DNA from 4 places in the Streptomyces sp. NBC_00876 genome. Region 3 is predicted to be linked to each of the others. Evidence: riboswitches for the same ligand, from Rfam matches in the RefSeq annotation. Region 3 holds a riboswitch; each other region holds the start of a gene.
The links. A riboswitch is a leader RNA that binds a small molecule or an ion and turns the genes downstream of it on or off. The one in region 3 is predicted to bind thiamine pyrophosphate.
Positions count from the first base shown of each region.

Region 1: it holds a riboswitch for thiamine pyrophosphate, as region 3 does, so the genes downstream of both, thiO (glycine oxidase ThiO) here and thiC (phosphomethylpyrimidine synthase ThiC) in region 3, are expected to answer to the same signal.
Region 2: it holds a riboswitch for thiamine pyrophosphate, as region 3 does, so the genes downstream of both, OG782_RS27490 (thiamine ABC transporter substrate binding subunit) here and thiC (phosphomethylpyrimidine synthase ThiC) in region 3, are expected to answer to the same signal.
Region 4: it holds a riboswitch for thiamine pyrophosphate, as region 3 does, so the genes downstream of both, OG782_RS33675 (purine-cytosine permease family protein) here and thiC (phosphomethylpyrimidine synthase ThiC) in region 3, are expected to answer to the same signal.

Region 1 covers NZ_CP108800.1:2,141,647-2,145,976, reverse strand. The annotation lists gene pknB (Stk1 family PASTA domain-containing Ser/Thr kinase) at 1-228, opposite strand, end outside; gene OG782_RS09415 (thiazole synthase) at 342-1,136, opposite strand; gene thiS (sulfur carrier protein ThiS) at 1,138-1,356, opposite strand; gene thiO (glycine oxidase ThiO) at 1,353-2,531, opposite strand; TPP riboswitch at 2,528-2,641, opposite strand; gene OG782_RS09400 (NAD(P)/FAD-dependent oxidoreductase) at 2,770-4,014, shown strand; gene OG782_RS09395 (Rv2175c family DNA-binding protein) at 4,112-4,330, shown strand, end outside.
Region 2 covers NZ_CP108800.1:6,208,571-6,212,900, forward strand. The annotation lists gene frr (ribosome recycling factor) at 1-52, shown strand, start outside; gene OG782_RS27480 (phosphatidate cytidylyltransferase) at 52-1,137, shown strand; gene rlmN (23S rRNA (adenine(2503)-C(2))-methyltransferase RlmN) at 1,242-2,348, shown strand; TPP riboswitch at 2,410-2,526, shown strand; gene OG782_RS27490 (thiamine ABC transporter substrate binding subunit) at 2,607-3,710, shown strand; gene OG782_RS27495 (ABC transporter permease) at 3,797-4,330, shown strand, end outside.
Region 3 covers NZ_CP108800.1:4,228,081-4,232,410, forward strand. The annotation lists gene OG782_RS18585 (SsgA family sporulation/cell division regulator) at 1-120, shown strand, start outside; gene OG782_RS18590 (YibE/F family protein) at 202-1,527, opposite strand; TPP riboswitch at 1,598-1,731, shown strand; gene thiC (phosphomethylpyrimidine synthase ThiC) at 1,724-3,517, shown strand; gene OG782_RS18600 (hypothetical protein) at 3,657-4,330, shown strand, end outside.
Region 4 covers NZ_CP108800.1:7,707,862-7,712,191, forward strand. The annotation lists gene OG782_RS33670 (DUF389 domain-containing protein) at 1-881, shown strand, start outside; gene OG782_RS33675 (purine-cytosine permease family protein) at 952-2,352, opposite strand; TPP riboswitch at 2,343-2,436, opposite strand; gene OG782_RS33680 (formylglycine-generating enzyme family protein) at 2,544-3,509, opposite strand; gene OG782_RS33685 (ROK family transcriptional regulator) at 3,506-4,330, opposite strand, start outside.

The DNA of each region.
Region 1 (4,330 bases), 2.1 Mb from region 3:
GGGGTGCGCGAGCAGCGCCACCGACTTGGCCTCACGGATGAAGCGCTCGACGAACGTGGCGTCGGTCGCGAGCGCCGGGTGCATCACCTTGAGGGCGAGCACCCGGTCGAGCCGGGTGTCCATGGCCCGGTAGACCGTGGCCATGCCGCCCACGGCGATGCGGGCATCGACGCGGTAGCGGCCGTCGAGCAGCTGCCCGACGAGAGGGTCCTGGAGGGTCGTATCCACCATGCGAGTCTACGAGCCGCCACGGACACCGCCGACGCTCCGGGCGAACCCGGGGCCGTACTGCAGCCGAGCCGTGACAGGGACATGCGATCCGCTGCCGCGGTGCTCCGGGCTCAGAAGGCCGGGCGCTCCGGATCCAGTGCCGCCCGCCCCGTCACCGGCGAGGACGCCTCGGCGAAGTGGCGGCGGGGGATCCGGCCCGCGCGGTGAGCGAGCCGCCCGCCCCGGACCGCATGGCGCATCGCGGCGGCCATCAGTTCGGGCTCCTGCGCCCGCGTCACCGCCGATGCCAGCATCACCGCGGCGCACCCCAGCTCCATGGCGAGCGACGCGTCCGACGCCGTCCCGGCGCCCGCGTCCAGGATCACCGGGACCCGCGCCTGCTCGACGATCAGCTGGAAGTTGTGCGGATTGCGGATGCCCAGACCCGAGCCGATGGGCGAGCCGAGCGGCATGATCGCCGCACACCCCACGTCCTCCAGCTTCCGGGCCAGCACAGGGTCGTCGTTGGTGTACGGCAGGACCGTGAAGCCGTCGTCCACCAGCGTCTCCGCGGCGTCCAGCAGCTCGACCGGGTCGGGCAGCAGGGTGCGCTCGTCGGCCACGACCTCCAGCTTGACCCAGTCCGTACCGAGCGCCTCGCGCGCAAGGCGGGCCGTGAGCACGGCCTCGCCCGCCGTGAAGCAGCCCGCGGTGTTCGGCAGGACGCGGATGGACAGGCGCTCCAGCACGGAGAGCACGGAGCCCTGCACGGTCGGGTCGAGGCGCCGCATCGCGACCGTGGTCAGCTCGGTGCCGGAGGCGGTCAGGGAGCGTTCCAGCACCTCCAGGCTGGGTGCCCCGCCCGTCCCCATGATCAGCCGGGAGCCGAAGGAGGTGTCCCCGAGGGTGAAGACGTCGTCGGACACGTCAGCCTCCCTGGACCGCGGTCAGGACCTCGACCCGGTCGCCGTCGGTGAGTGCGGCGGCGGACCATTGGCCGCGCGGCACCACGGTCTCGTTCAGGGCGGCGGCGACACCCGACGGCGCCCCGGTCAGCGTCGCGACGAGGGCGTCCAGGGTGGTGCCCGCGACGACGGAGACCGCCTCGCCGTTCACGGACACGGAGAGGGCGGGGGGCTCGGTCATGCGGGCTGCTCCTGACGTGCGGGGGCGGCCGGTGAGAACCGGCCGGGGGAGAAGGGGCGGGCCACCTCGGGCAGCTCGCCGTCGGCCAGCAACTGCGCCATGGCGTCACCGGTGACGGGAGTGAGCAGCACCCCGTTGCGGTGGTGGCCGGTGGCGAGGTGGAGGCCGGGCAGGGCGGTGCGGCCGAGCAGCGGGGCGTTGTCGGGGGAGGCGGGGCGCAGACCGGCGCGGGTCTCGGTGAGCGGCAGCTCGGTGATACCGGGCACCAGCTCGTGCGCGTCGCGCAGCAGCTCGTACACACCGCCCGCCGTGACGGTGGTGTCCCAGCCCATCTCCTCGCTGGTGGCGCCGATGACCAGCTCGCCGTTCTCGCGCGGTACGAGATAGACATGGCTGCCCCGGACCACCGCGCGCACGGTGCGGGAGAGGAAGGGGGCGTACGCGGTGGGTACGGTCAGCCGCAGCACCTGGCCCTTGACCGGTCGGACGGGCGGCAGGACGTGGTCCGGCACCCCGGCGAGCCGCCCGCTGAGGCTGCCGGCGGCGAGCACGACCTGATCGGCGGTCACCTCCCTGCCGTCGTCCAGCACGGCGCCGGTGGCCCGGTCGCGCACCACGGAGAGCCGCTCGGCCCGGTGGCGGTGGAAGACGACCCCGGCCCGCTCGCACGCGGTCAGCAGCGCGGCGGCCAGCCGGCGCGGGTCGACCTGGTGGTCGCCGTCGACCCGGAGTCCACCGCGTACGCCCGGCGCGAGCATCGGCTCCAGCCGGCGGCACTCACGGCCGGTGAGCCATTCCGACTCCAGCCCGGAACGCCGCTGCAGTTCGTGCAGTTCCCGCAGATGGGCCCGGTCGTCGGCATCCAGCGCGACGGCCAGGGTGCCGCAGGCGCGATAACCGATGTCCTGTCCGCTCGCGGCCTCCAGCTCGGCCGTGAACGACGGATAGCGCTCGGCGGAGGCGACGTTGAGACCCAGCAGCGTCTCTTCGCCGTAGTGGAGCTCGGTGACGGCGGCCAGCATTCCGGCCGCGACCTGGGCGGCTCCGCCGCCCGGTCCGGGATCGGCGACCGCGGTGGACAGGCCGCGCCGAGCCGCCCGCCAGGCGGTCACGAGGCCGATGACGCCGCCCCCGATGACGAGGACGTCCGACCCGTTCGTGCGGTGGATGCGCATGGGCGTCCAGCCCCTCCCTTCGCCGGCATGACCCGGATCAGGTTCGTACGGTCGGAGGCCGTCCAGCCTCCCTCTCAGCCCGGTACGTCCGGGCTCCCGCGAGTTTCTTACGGGGGCCACCCTAGACCCCGCCCGCCGGACCGGGGGAGGGAGCCGTCGCCGCGGCCGGGGGGCGGCGGCGGGAGCGCGGTGGGCCGGCCCTCTTCCTGACGGTTCGTCAGATGATTAAGGTGTACGGGTGAGCGAGCAGCAGCGGACAGAGCAGCCGGGGCGCCGGGTCGTCGTCGTGGGCGCGGGCATGGCGGGGGTGCAGACCGCGGTGGCCCTGCGGGAGCAGGGCTTCACCGGCACCGTCACGCTGATCGGCGCCGAACCCCATCAGCCCTACGACCGCCCCCCGCTGTCCAAGGCGGTGCTCCTCGGCAAGGCCGAGGAGTCGGCCTTCGACATCGACTTCGAGGCCCTGGACATCACACTTCGACTGGGCTGCGAAGTCACCGGCGTGCGCGCCGGGGCGCACGAACTGGACACGTCGGCGGGCCCCGTTCCCTACGACGTCCTGGTCATCGCCACCGGCGCCGAACCCGTCGTGCTGCCCGGCTCCGAGGGCGTGCCCGGCGTCCATCTGCTGCGCACCCTGGACGACGCGGCCCGGCTGCGGCCCGTCATCGAGGCACGGCACGCCGTCGTGGTGATCGGCGCGGGCTGGATCGGCGCCGAGTTCGCCACCGCGGCCCGTGAGGCGGGGTGCGCGGTCACCGTCGTCGAGGCGGCCGAACGGCCCCTCGCCGGAGCCCTGCCCGCAGAGGTCGCGGCCCCGATGGCCGCCTGGTACGCGCAGAGCGGCGCCGAACTCCTCACCGGAGCCCGGGTGGACCGCGTCGAGCCCGGCGCGGTGGTCCTGGCGGACGGCCGCACGCTCGCGGCCGACGCGGTCGTCGTCGGCATCGGGGCGCGGCCCGCCACCGGCTGGCTGGCCGGATCGGGCGTCGCGCTCGGGTCCGACGGGTCGGTCACCGCAGACGAGGCGCTGCGCACCTCGCTGCCCGATGTGTACGCCGTCGGCGACTGCGCCTCGTTCCCCTCCGCGCGCTACGGGACACGCCTGCTCATCCATCACTGGGACAACGCACTCCAGGGACCGCGCACCGCCGCCGCCCATATCGCGGGGGCGGCCGGCCCGGACGGTGCGGAGCCGCCGGCCTACGACCCCGTGCCCTACTTCTGGTCCGAGCAGTTCGGCCGGTTCGTGCAGTACGCGGGGCATCACGGCGGTGCGGACACCCTGCTGTGGCGCGGCGACCCGGACTCTCCCGCCTGGTCGGTGTGCTGGCTGCGGGGTGACGTCCTGGTCGCGGTCCTCGCCGTGGGCCGGCCGCGCGACCTGGCGCAGGGGCGCAAGCTCATCGAGTCGGGGGCGCGGATCGATCCGGAGCGGGCCGGCGACCCGTCCGTAGCGCTGAAGTCGGCGACCCGGCCGTAGCGGAATCCGGGACCGGGGCCTCTTCGGCGCGGCCCGCGAGACCCTGAAGGGCGGAGTCCGGGTATCGGCTGTCGGTCCGGGATGGCAGGCTTGTCCCGTGACCGAGATTGACGCAAAGATCGATGCTCTCGTCCCTTCCTGGCTCCACCTGCCTGACATCGCCGAATTGTTCGATGTCGAGGTGACGCGTGTGCGGCAGCTGGTCAAGGAGGGCCAGCTCATCGCCGTACGCCGTGGTGAGAACCGGGCACTCCAGGTGCCTGCTGCCTTCATCGACGGCAACAAGGTGGTCAAGGGTCTTTCGGGGACCCTGACA
Region 2 (4,330 bases), 2.0 Mb from region 3:
GCAGGTGGACGAGCTGCTGAAGCACAAGGAAGCCGAGCTGCTCGAAGTCTGATGAACGACTCCTCCTGGGGCGCCCCGCAGGCCACCGGCCACCGGGCCGTGCCCGAGATGCGGGCCGTTCCGGCGGGTCCTGCATACGATATGCATGAAGCCCAGCAGACTCGGCCCATGCCCATCGTGCCGGACGTTCCCGACGCAGGTAGAGACGCTGACGACCGTGATGACCGGGACCAGGGAGCCGCACGCCTGAGCGGCGGCCCCCTGTTCCGCGAAGAGAAGCCGCAGGAGCCCATGCCGACCGCGCCGCCACCCCCGCAGAAGAAGCGTGCGGGCCGTGATCTGGGAGCCGCCATAGGGGTCGGCCTGGGACTCGGGGCCGTTGTCGCCGCCTCGCTCTTCATCGTCAAGGCCGTCTTCGTCGGCGTGGTCGTCGTCGCCGTCGTCGTGGGCCTCTGGGAGCTCACCTCCCGGCTGGAGGAGCGCAAGGGCATCAAGGCACCGCTCGTGCCGCTCGCGATCGGTGGCGCCGCCATGGTCGTGGCCGGCTACGCGCGCGGCGCCGAGGGCGCGTGGATCGCCATGGCGCTGACCGCCCTCGCGGTGCTCGTCTGGCGGATGACCGAGCCGCCGGAGGGCTACCTCAAGGACGTCACGGCCGGAGTCTTCGCCGCGTTCTACGTGCCGTTCCTGGCGACCTTCGTCGCCATGCTCCTGACCGCCGACGACGGGCCGCAGCGGGTTCTGACCTTCCTGCTGCTGACCGTGGTCAGTGACACGGGTGCGTACGCCGTCGGCTGGCGGTTCGGCAAGCACAAGCTCGCACCGCGCATCAGCCCCGGGAAGACCCGCGAGGGCCTGTTCGGAGCCGTGGCCTTCGCGATGGTGGCCGGCGCGCTGTGCATGCAGTTCCTGATCGACGACGGTTCCTGGTGGCAGGGTCTGCTGCTCGGCCTGGCGGTCGCGGCCAGCGCCACCCTCGGTGACCTGGGCGAGTCCATGATCAAGCGGGACCTCGGGATCAAGGACATGGGCACGCTGCTGCCGGGGCACGGCGGGATCATGGACCGGCTGGACTCCCTGCTGCCGACCGCGCCGGTGGTCTGGCTGCTGATGGTGATCTTCGTCGGCTCCGGCTGAGAAGCTCTTGGGTCACCCCGTCTGACCTGCGTTTTTACGAGTGAGGGTCCGTTGTCCACAGGGCGGCGGGCCCTCACTGTTCTGTCTGCGACACTGGAAGAACCATGCCTAAGCCCGGAGAACTCCAGTTTGTCGCGCCCCGCGGAGCCAAGAAGCCCCCGCGGCACCTCGCCGACCTCACGCCCGCCGAGCGCAGGGAAGCCGTGGCCGCGGTCGGCGAGAAGCCGTTCCGCGCCCAGCAGCTCTCGCAGCACTACTTCGCGCGGTACGCGCCCGACCCGGCCCAGTGGACCAACATTCCGGCCGGATCGCGGGACAAGCTCGCCGAGGCGATGTTCCCGGACCTGATGTCCGTGGTCCGCCACATCAGCTGCGACGACGACACCACCCGCAAGACGCTGTGGAAGCTGCACGACGGGACGCTCGTCGAGTCCGTCCTGATGCGCTACCCCGAGCGCGTCACGATGTGCATCTCCTCGCAGGCGGGCTGCGGAATGAACTGCCCGTTCTGCGCCACCGGGCAGGCCGGTCTCGACCGCAACCTGTCCACCGCGGAGATCGTCCACCAGATCGTGGACGGCATGCGGGCGCTGCGCGACGGCGAGGTCCCGGGCGGTCCGGCCCGGCTCTCCAACATCGTCTTCATGGGCATGGGCGAACCGCTCGCCAACTACAACCGGGTGGTCGGCGCCATCCGCCGGCTGACCGACCCCGAGCCCGACGGCCTCGGGCTGTCGCAGCGCGGGATCACGGTCTCCACCGTCGGCCTCGTGCCCGCCATGCTGCGGTTCGCCGACGAGGGCTTCAAATGCCGGCTCGCGGTCTCGCTGCACGCCCCGGACGACGAGCTGCGCGACACCCTCGTACCCGTCAACACCCGCTGGAAGGTGGGCGAGGTCCTGGACGCCGCGTGGGAGTACGCGGAGAAGTCCGGCCGCCGCATCTCCATCGAGTACGCGCTGATCCGCGACATCAACGACCAGGCCTGGCGCGGCGACCGGCTCGGCCGGCTCCTCAAGGGCAAGCGCGTGCACGTCAACCTGATCCCGCTGAACCCGACGCCCGGCTCGAAGTGGACCGCCTCGCGGCCCGAGGACGAGAAGGCGTTCGTCGAGGCGATCGCCGCCCACGGGGTGCCGGTGACCGTCCGGGACACCCGCGGCCAGGAGATCGACGGGGCCTGCGGACAGCTGGCGGCATCCGAGCGCTGAGGCCGAAAAGGGCCGTGTAGCCTGGGCTCGGAAGACAACTTCACAGCTCGAAATCAACTTCATATTCCGACAGGGGAGCGCCACAGCGCTGAGAGTGCGGCACCAAGGACAGGTTGGCCGCAGACCCTCTGAACCTCGCCCGGGTCATTCCGGGTAGGAAGTTCGGACCTTACTCAAGCTGTTGCGCCCTGCCCGCTTCCGGTTTCCACCGGCGCGGGCAGGGCCGCGTCTCTTCCTGGTCACTCCAGGAGGAATCACATGAGCACCACCAAGAAGATCGCGGTGACGGCCGTCGCCGCCGCACTCGGCGTGACCGCCCTCGCCGGCTGCGGAAGTTCCGACGACTCGGCGTCCGGTTCCGGACCCACCGGGAGCTCCGGCTCCAAGACCGTCACCCTCGTCAGCCACGACTCCTTCAACGCCTCCAAGGCCGTACTGAAGGAGTTCACCCGTCAGACCGGCTACACCGTCAAGGTGCTGAAGAGCGGGGACGCCGGCGCCGCCCTCAACCAGGAGATCCTCACCAAGGGCTCGCCCCGCGGTGACGTGTTCTTCGGCGTCGACAACACCCTGCTCTCGCGCGCCCTCGACAACGGCCTGTTCACGCCGTACGCGGCCAAGGGCATCGACCAGGTCGCGGCCGATGTGCAGCTGGATGCCGACAAGCACCGGGTGACCCCGGTCGACACCGGCGACATCTGCGTCAACTACGACAAGCAGTACTTCGCCGACAAGAAGCTCGCGCCGCCGAAGACCTTCGACGACCTGGCGAAGCCGGCGTACAAGAACCTCCTCGTCACCGAGAACGCGGCGACCTCCTCGCCCGGCCTCGGCTTCCTCCTCGGCACCGTCGCCACCTACGGCGAGGACGGCTACCAGGACTACTGGAAGAAGCTGAAGAGCAACGGCGTCAAGGTCGTCGACGGCTGGGAGCAGGCGTACAACGAGGAGTTCTCCGGCTCCGCGGGCGGCAGGAAGGCCAAGGCCGACCGGCCGCTGGTCGTCAGCTACGCCTCCAGCCCGCCCGTCGAGGTGCTGTACGCCGACCCGCAGCCGAAGGCCGCCCCGACCGGTGTCTCCACCGGTACGTGCTTCCGCCAGATCGAGTTCGCCGGTCTGCTCGACGGCGCGAAGAACGAGGCGGGCGGCAAGGCCCTGCTGGACTTCCTGATCAGCAAGGAGTTCCAGGAGGACATGCCGCTCAACATGTTCGTCAGCCCGGTCACCAAGGGCGCGAAGGTGCCGGACCTCTTCACGAAGTTCGGCGCCACGGCCGACAGGCCGACGACCGTCGCCCCGGACGCGATCGCCAAGAACCGTGAGCAGTGGGTCCAGTCATGGTCCTCGCTCGTAGTGAAGTAGCGAAGACTCCCGTACGCGGACCGGGCGCGCGCGGGAGAACCGCGCGCGCCCGGTCGCTGCGCGGGGGCGCGGTGCGGCTCGGCCTGATGGCCGTGCCCGCCCTGTTCTTCGCCCTGTTCTTCGCCTACCCCGTCATCGCGATCGTCGGACGCGGGCTCAAGGACGGCGGGGTATGGCAGTTCGGACGGTTCGGCGAGGTGCTGAGCCGGCCCGAGATCCAGGACGTCCTCTGGTTCACCTTCTGGCAGGCCCTCGCCTCGACCGCGCTGACCCTGCTGCTCGCGCTGCCGGGCGCGTACGTCTTCGCCCGCTTCGACTTCCCCGGCAAACAGTTGCTCCGGGCCGTCGTCACCGTGCCGTTCGTGCTGCCGACCGTCGTCGTCGGTACCGCGTTCCTCGCGCTGCTGGGACGCGGCGGCTTCCTCGACGAGCTGTGGGGCGTACGGCTCGACACCACCGTGTGGGCCATCCTGCTGGCCCATGTCTTCTTCAACTACGCGGTTGTCGTGCGCACCGTCGGCGGACTCTGGTCGCAGCTCGACCCACGGCAGGAGGAGGCAGCGCGGGTCCTGGGCGCCGGACGGTTCACCGCCTGGCGCCGGGTCACGCTCCCCGCGCTC
Region 3 (4,330 bases):
TTTCTCGACCGGACGGACAAGCTCGTGCCGCTCGGACAGGAGTGCACGCTGGGTGACTTCGAAGGCAATCTGGAAGAGGCGTTGGGGCGGATTCTGGCCGAGGAGCAGAACGCCGGCTGAAGAAGGACGTGCCCAGTTGCAGGTATGCCGGTCGAACAGCACACCTGCCGAACGGGTGAATCGCTCTCCGTGACCGGACGTTCAGACCTTCGTCCGCCGGCGGCGTCCTCTGCCGTTCCGTACGGGTGCCGAAGCTCCGGCTTCCGCGCCGAGCCCTGTGCGGTCCGCGGAGACGACCAGCGCCGCCAGCGCCGTGGTCACCGGCACCGAGGCGACCAGCCCGATCGAGCCGATCAGAGTGCGCACGATCTCCTCCGCCACCAGTTCGCTGTTGGTCACCGTCCCCACGCTGCTCTGCGCGATCGAGAACAGCAGCAGCAGCGGAAGCGCGGCGCCCGCATAGGCGAGCACCAGGGTGTTGACCACAGAGGCGATGTGATCACGGCCGATTCTGATCCCTGCCCGGTAGAGCTGCTTCGCACTCATCGTCGGGTCAGCCTGATGCAGTTCCCAGACCGCCGATGTCTGGGTGACCGTCACATCGTCGAGCACCCCCAGGGAACCGATGATGACGCCGGCCAGCAGCAGACCGCTCATGTCGATGTGCGGATACAGGCCGTGGATGAGGCCGGTGCTGTCGTCGGTGTTCCCGGTCAGACTCGCCCAGCCGATGAAGAGGGAGCCGAGCAGCCCGATCAGCAGCAGTGAGATCAGGGTGCCGATGACGGCGACCGAGGTGCGGGCGGTCAGCCCGTGACAGATGTAGAGCGCGATCAGCATGATCGCGCCGGCTCCGACGACCGCCACGACCAGCGGGTTCGAGCCCTGAAGTATGGCCGGAAGGATGAACAGGGTCAGGACGGCGAACGACAGGGCGAGTGCCACCAGGGCCATCACCCCGCGCATTCTGCCCACGGCGACCACCACCAGCGCGAAGATCCCGGCCAGGAGGACCAGCGGGAACTTCCGGTTCACATCGGTCACGGAGTACTGGAGGTCGTGGGGCGCGTCGGGGGCGTACGCGAGGACCACCTCCTGTCCCTCCCGTAGTTGCCGGGGTGCGCCCGGGTGGACCACCTCGATGAATCTGCGTCCTTCGTCCTGCCCGCTCGTGACCTCGACGGTGGCCCTCTTGCAGAGCTCGCTCCCGCCGTCACCCGTGGGCGGTGAGGTCTCGCCGCCAACGGGCATCTGGGAGGCGTTCACGTCCTTGCAGTCGACCTTGCCGACGCTCATCACCCTGCCCTGCTGGGTCTGCCGGTCGAATCCGACACCGGTGCGTTCGTGCGCAGGCGCACCACCGGGCCAGAGCACCATGAGGCCGACGACGACCGCGGCCGCGAACGGGATCAGTACGGCGGCGATCACCTTGCGCAGACGGGTGGAGACGGGTGCGGCGGGGCCATGGCTGTGTGTGTGGCCGTGCTGATGGTCCGGCGGTCCGGGGCTGAGATGAGTGGACGTCACCGGCCGATCTTCGCAAGAAGACAAGGGCCCTCTGTTCAGCCGCACGGCGAGGGCGCTAGCGTGGTGGCACCTTTGCACACGCGGGAGCTCGGAGCACCGGGCTGAGAGGGCGCTGATCTCCGTACATCTGTACGGGACACGCTGCGCCGACCGCCGAACCTGTTACCGGGTAATGCCGGCGTAGGGAGTAGGTCTCATGACCACATCGGACGCACGCACGCCTGCCTCCAACCAGAGCGACGAGGCCGGGAAGTCCATCGGCTGGCACAAGGGATACCTCCAGGGCTCGCGCCCGGACATCCGGGTGCCGGTCCGTCAGGTGCACCTCACCAACGGCAAGGACGTGACGCTGTACGACACGTCCGGGCCGTACAGCGACCCCGCCGTCGAGACCGACGTCCGCCGCGGGCTCGCACCTCTGCGGGAGAACTGGATCACCGCCCGCGGTGACACCGAGGAGTACGCGGGACGCGCCTCCCGTCCCGAGGACGACGGGCTCAAGCACACCTCGCCGCGCGGCGGGCTGCGCAATCTGGACGCGGTCTTTCCCGGCCGTCCGCGCCGGCCGCGGCGCAGCAGGGACGGCCGGCCCGTCACGCAGCTCGCGTACGCCCGCCGGGGCGAGATCACCCCGGAGATGGAGTACGTCGCGCTCCGGGAGAACGTCGGGCCCGAGGTGGTGCGCGAGGAGATCGCCGCCGGCAGGGCGGTACTGCCGGCCAACGTCAACCACCCGGAGATCGAGCCGATGATCATCGGTAAGAAGTTCCTGGTCAAGGTGAACGCCAACATCGGCAACTCCGCGGTCTCGTCCTCCATCGAGGAGGAGGTGGACAAGATGACCTGGGCGACCAAGTGGGGCGCCGACACCGTTATGGATCTGTCCACCGGCCGCAACATCCACACCACCCGTGAGTGGGTTCTGCGCAACTCCCCCGTGCCGATCGGCACCGTGCCGCTCTACCAGGCCCTCGAGAAGGTCGACGGCAGGGCGGAGGAACTGACCTGGGAGATGTACAAGGACACCGTCATCGAGCAGGCCGAGCAGGGCGTCGACTACATGACGGTCCACGCCGGCGTGCGCCTGCCCTATGTACCGCTGACGGCCCGCCGCAAGACCGGCATCGTCTCCCGGGGCGGCTCGATCATGGCGGCGTGGTGCCTCGCGCACCACAAGGAGTCCTTCCTGTACGAGAACTTCGAGGAGCTCTGCGAGATCCTCGCCTCGTACGACGTGACGTACTCGCTGGGAGACGGGCTGCGGCCCGGGTCGATCGCGGACGCCAACGACGAGGCCCAGTTCGCCGAACTGCGCACGCTCGGCGAACTGAACACGGTCGCCAAGCGGTTCGGGGTGCAGACGATGATCGAGGGCCCGGGCCACGTCCCGATGCACAAGATCAAGGAGAACATCGACCTCCAGCAGGAGATCTGCGAGGAGGCGCCGTTCTACACGCTCGGCCCGCTGACGACCGATGTGGCTCCGGCCTACGACCACATCACCTCGGGCATCGGCGCCGCGATGATCGCCTGGTGGGGGACGGCGATGCTCTGTTACGTGACGCCGAAGGAGCACCTCGGCCTGCCCAACCGGGACGACGTGAAGACCGGAGTCATCACGTACAGGATCGCGGCCCATGCCGCGGATCTCGCCAAGGGGCATCCGGGAGCGCAGGAGTGGGACGACGCGCTGTCGGACGCCCGGTTCGAGTTCCGCTGGGAGGACCAGTTCAATCTGGCTCTCGATCCGGACACGGCAAGGGAGTTCCACGACGAGACGCTGCCGGCCGAGCCGGCCAAGACGGCGCACTTCTGCTCGATGTGCGGTCCGAAGTTCTGCTCGATGAAGATCAGCAGAAGCATCACGGAGCAGTTCGCCCCCGACCTGGCCTCCGCTGCCTCGGACGAGGAGATCGAGGCGGGGATGCTGGAGAAGTCCAAGGAGTTCGCGGCGAGCGGGAACCGCGTGTACCTGCCGCTGGCGGACTGAAACCGCGCGGGGGCGACCGGCCTCCGGGGCCTCGGCAGTGACTGCCGGGGCCTTTCGGGGCCGGTGCACATAGTGCGCAATGGCGTATCGGAAGAGGCAAGATCGCGTGCGGCGTGATCATTTTCCTTACCCTGCGGGCATGAGTGGGAACGAACTGGTCAGTGGAGCCGTCGGCGCGGTACTGGGGTTGCTGGTCGCGCAGCCCTTACGGAGAGGCTGGGCCGGGCTGCGTACCCGCTTGTCCGGTACGGCATTCCGGGGCGAGCCGCAGGCGGATTCCGGTCCCGCGTGGACGACCTTCTCGCTGGGCCCCCTGCACACCCCGGCGCTGATCGTCGAAGGGGACGGCGAGGCCTCCATATCCGCCGATGCCGTTCGCATCGAGGTGCTCGACGAGGAGATCGAGCTGCCCGAGGAGATGGCCCGCTGGCGCACCGAGATCGAGGAGGAGAGTGCGAGGGCCCGCGAGGAGGGCCGCACACCGCCGTGGAACGGGCCTCGGTACGCCGTCGAATCGTTCGGCATCTCGCGGGCCGCTCTCGACGAGCGGCCCGAGGTCCGTCTGCGGCTGCGCCCGACGGACTACTACACCTTTCTCGCGGCTCAGCAGCTCGACCGCCGGCTGGACGACGGGACCACCCCCCGCTCCCGCTATCTCGATCCGGACGATCCGCTGCGTGCGCCCGCGTTCCTGCAGTGCAGCTTCGGCGTCAACGTCGCCGTGGTGACCGCCGACGGTCTGCTGGTCGTCAGCCGGCGCAGTGACCGGGTCCGGATGGCGCCGGGCGCCTGGAACTCCTCTGTCAACGAGGG
Region 4 (4,330 bases), 3.5 Mb from region 3:
GCGATTCGACGGCGACCGTCATCGGCGCGATGATCGTCGCGCCGCTGATGACTCCCATCCTCGGCAGTGCACTGGCCCTGGTTCTCGCCGACAGGTCACAGGTCGTCAGGTGTGCGCTGCTCGTCCTGGGAGGTGCGCTGGCGGTCGTGGCGATCGGCATGCTGCTCGGCTGGATCGTCTCCCCGCCGGACGCCTTCGCCTCGAACAGTCAGGTGTCCTCCAGGATCAGCCCGCGCCTCATCGACCTGCTCGCCGCCCTGGCGACGGGAACCGTCGGCGCGTTCGCCCTCGTACGGGCGGACATCTCCGACACCCTGCCGGGCGTGGCGATCGCCATCTCACTGGTACCGCCGCTCGCGGTGACAGGACTCCTCATCACGGCCGGCCGCTACCACGACGCGAGCGAGTCCGCCCTGCTGTTCGCGACCAACGTCGCTGCCATCGTGGCGACCGGCACGGTCGTCTTCCTCGTCTACGGGATCCGGACGGCGGCCCAGCAATCGGGGCTGCGAGTGGGGCGGTTCCACGGGTGGACGCTGGTCGCCGTGGCGACCGTCGTCCTCCTGATCGCGGTGCCCCTGACGACCGGCACGGTGACCGTCGCGCGCGACCGGTCGCTCGCCGCCGAGGCCCGACCCGTCGCCGAGAAGTGGGCCGCGACCGGGAAGTGGCAGATCGCCTCGGTCGATGCACGCAACGGCATCATCGTGATCGGTGTGCTGGGACTCCCGCCGCAGCCCGCACCCACGGCGCTGCGGGCCGCTCTGGACCGCAACGGGATGGCCGACGCGGATCTCGAACTCCACCTCGTGGGCGGGCGGACGCACTGGTGCCCCGCCGACACGGACACGTGCACGGTGCGGGACGCGGAGCGCAGCTGACGTCATCCACGCGGATGCCCGGCGAATCCGGCTTCACCCTGCGCAAGACGTACGAGACGGGCGTCGTCGCTCAGCTGCGGCGGCGCAGCCGCAGCGGGGCGTACACCGCCAGGCCGGCGAGGAACGCCACGCCGTAGGCGAGGTCCGCCCCGTGCAGCGCCTTCGCCACCGGGCCCACGTACAGGCTGGTGTTCATGAACGGCACCGCTGCGGCGAAGGCGGCGGCGAAGGCGGTGACCGCCGGCCACCACGGCTGGGTGCGCAGGCTCTCGGCGGCCAGATCGACGGGGGCGCCGCCCCGGGCGCGCGCCCGGACGGTCCAGTCGACGGCCACGATCGCGACGAAGCCGGGGATCCAGTAGCCGACGAGAAGCAGCACGTTCTGGAAGCGTGCCGTGGTGTCGGCCGCGTGCATCCACAGCACGAGCGGAAAACCGAGGGCGGCGGCGAGCGCGGCGGCCGCGGGGCGGGGCAGGCGGACCCCCATGGTCTGCAGCGCCAGCGATCCGCTGTAGTCGTTCATGGCGTTGCTGCACAGCGCGGCGAGCGCCACGGCGAGCAGCCCGAACGAACCGAGGGCGCCCCCGCCCAGGAGGGTGTCGATGCCGCGCGCCGTCTGGTCGGTGAAGACGGACGCGCCCCACAGGCCGAGGGCCTGGACCGCGACGAAGGAGACGCTGATGCCGAGCAGCGTGCACCAGAACATCCGCGGACGCGACGTGGTGTGCGGCAGATAGCGGCTGAAGTCGCTGGCGTACGGTGCCCAGGACAGCGCCAGGCTCAGCGCGATGGTGCAGGTCAGAACGAAGGCGCCCGCCCGGTCGGCGCCGTGCACGGAGCCGGTGGTGGCGGGGTGGACGCCGTTGAGAAGCTTGGTGGAGAGCACGGCGAAGGCGGCGGCCAGGGCGAACGTCATCACGGTCTGGAGCCGGTGGATCACCTCGTAGCCCAGCACGCCGAGCGCGCCCTGGGCGGCCATCATGACCAGCACCCCCAGCCAGAAGGGCCAGCCGCACAGCTGGGCCAGCGCGTCCCCGCCGAACAGCCCGATCAGCGCGTCCCAGGCGATGGACGACAGCCACTGGAGCGTGCCGGGCAGTACGACTCCGCGGCCGAACGCCAGCCGGGCGAGCGGGAGTTGCCCGGCGCCGGTCCGGCTGCCCCAGGTGCCCAGATACGCGGTGGGCACAGCGCCCATGAGTGTGCCGAGCACGACGGCGGTGAGCGCCGTGGCGAAGTCCAGGCCCAGCGCGATGCCGACGGTGCCGGTGAAGACCCCGGTCATGGTCAGGTTGGGGGCGAACCAGACGGTGAACAGCCGGCCGGGCCCGCCGTAGCGGCGGTCCTCGGGTACGGGGGCTATCCCGTGCGCCTCGATGCGCAGATCGCCGGGGGCGGTGGGCATGCGCCCGTCGAAAGCGGGTCGCGGGCCGAGCGGAGCGCGCTCGCTTCGGGCATACGGCAATGACATGAAGACATCCCTCCGCCAGTGCTAACTGGTTCAGGTTCGACGGGTGTGTTCTCAGCCCCTGGCGGGGCACCCCGTGTCCGGTGCGGCGGTCAGGATAGCCGGACCCGTGCGGACGCCCCGGCAGTGGGGTCGCCGGGGCGTCGGGCCGACGGAGATCCGTCCGTTCCGGGTGAACCCGGCGGGAGCGCAGGTCAGAGGGTGAGCGCGCAGCGGAATCCGCCGTGCCCGGTCGTGCTGTCCGGGGTGTTGGAGGTGCGGGCGGCCACCCGGTAGCGGTTGCAGTAGGAGCGGTGGCACAGGTACGAGCCACCGCGCAGCACCCGGCTCCCGCCGTCCGGGGGGCCGACGGGATCGATACGGGTCTCCGGGCGGTCGGCCGTGTGCCAGTCGGCGCTGAACCGGTCGGCGCACCACTCCCAGACGTTGCCCGACGCGTTGTACAGGCCGAAGCCGTTGGGGGCGTAGGCCTTCACGGGAGCGGTGCCCGCGAAGCCGTCCTCGAGCGTGTTGCGTACGGGGAAGTCGCCCTGCCAGATGTTGCAGCGGTGCCGCCCGTTCGGCGTCAGCTCCTCGCCCCATGGGAAGCGGGCCCCGACGAGTCCGCCGCGAGCCGCCTTCTCCCATTCCGCCTCGGTCGGCAGCCGCTTGCCGGCCCAGAGGGCGTAGGCCGTCGCGTCGTGCCACGACATGTGGACCACGGGGTGGTCGCGGCGGTCGCCGATCGAGGTGCCCGGCCCTTCGGGGGCGCGCCAGTGCGCTCCGGTGACCGCACGCCACCAGGGGGCGCCGGGCACGGTGCCGGGCAGCACGGCGTGCCGGGCCTCCTGCGGGACGAAGGAGCCGAAGACGTAGGACCAGCCGATGAGTTCGGCCTCGGTGCGGTAGCCGGTGGCCTTGACGAAGACGGCGAAGCGGGCGTTGGTGACAGCGGCGGCGTCGATGTGGAACGGGGCGACGGTCACCTCACGTACCGGCCCCTCGCCATCGGCCGGGAACGCGTCCTCGTCCTCGCCCCCCATCAGGAACGGCCCGCCGGGCACCGCCACCATGCCGCGCAGCAGTTCGGCGGGACGGTGCACGGGTACGGCGAAGTCCGCCGGGGGAGTGGCAGCGGCAGGCGCGGTGCTCTCGCGGGCCGGCCCGCAACAGGCGTTCACCGCGAGGTGCCCCCGTCCAGCAGCTCCGCCAGGTCCTGGCCGGTGGTGCGCAGCAGCAGCGCCACCCCGCCGAGCGCGGCGGCCTCGCCGCCGAGGGCGGAGCCGCGTACTTCGATGGTGCGGGGAGCGGACGGCAGGGAGAGGGCGGCGAGCTGCTCCCGGATGGGGGTGAGGACGAGGTCGTCCAGGGCCGCCGGCTCCCCGTAGACGACGATGCACTCGGGGTCGACCTGCGCCGCGAGGGCGGCGAGCACCCGCCCGGCGACGACGGCCGCGGTCCGCACGACGTCGGCCGTGTCCGGCTGGCCCTCGGCGGCGAGCCCGATCAGCTCGGCGGCGTCCCGTGCCGTGACCCCGCGCTCGGCGCACGCGGCGAGCAGGGCGGGGACGGAGATGAGGCCCTCCAGACAGCCGCGGCCCCCGCAGTGGCAGGGTTTGCCCTCGGGGTCACAGCTGGTGTGGCCGATCTCGCCGGCCGCGCCGTGGGCGCCGCGCACCAGTGCGCCATTGACGACGAGTCCGCCACCGACCCCTTCCGACCAGCGCAGATAGACGGCGTTGTCGAACCCGCGGGCGGCGCCCCAGGTCACCTCGGCGAGTGCGGCGAGCCGGGAGTTGTTGTCGGTGAGCACGGGGGCGTCGAAGTGCCGGCCCAGCTCGTCGGCGACGTGCCCGGCGAACGGCGTCATGGTGCGCGGGTCGCCGGAGGCCGGGTTCTGCACGAAGCCGGGGAGTCCGAGGCCGATGCCCGCGACCGGGGCCAGGCTGATGTTCTCGCGCCGCACCAGTTCCTCGACGGCCAGGATCGCCTGCGCGGCACG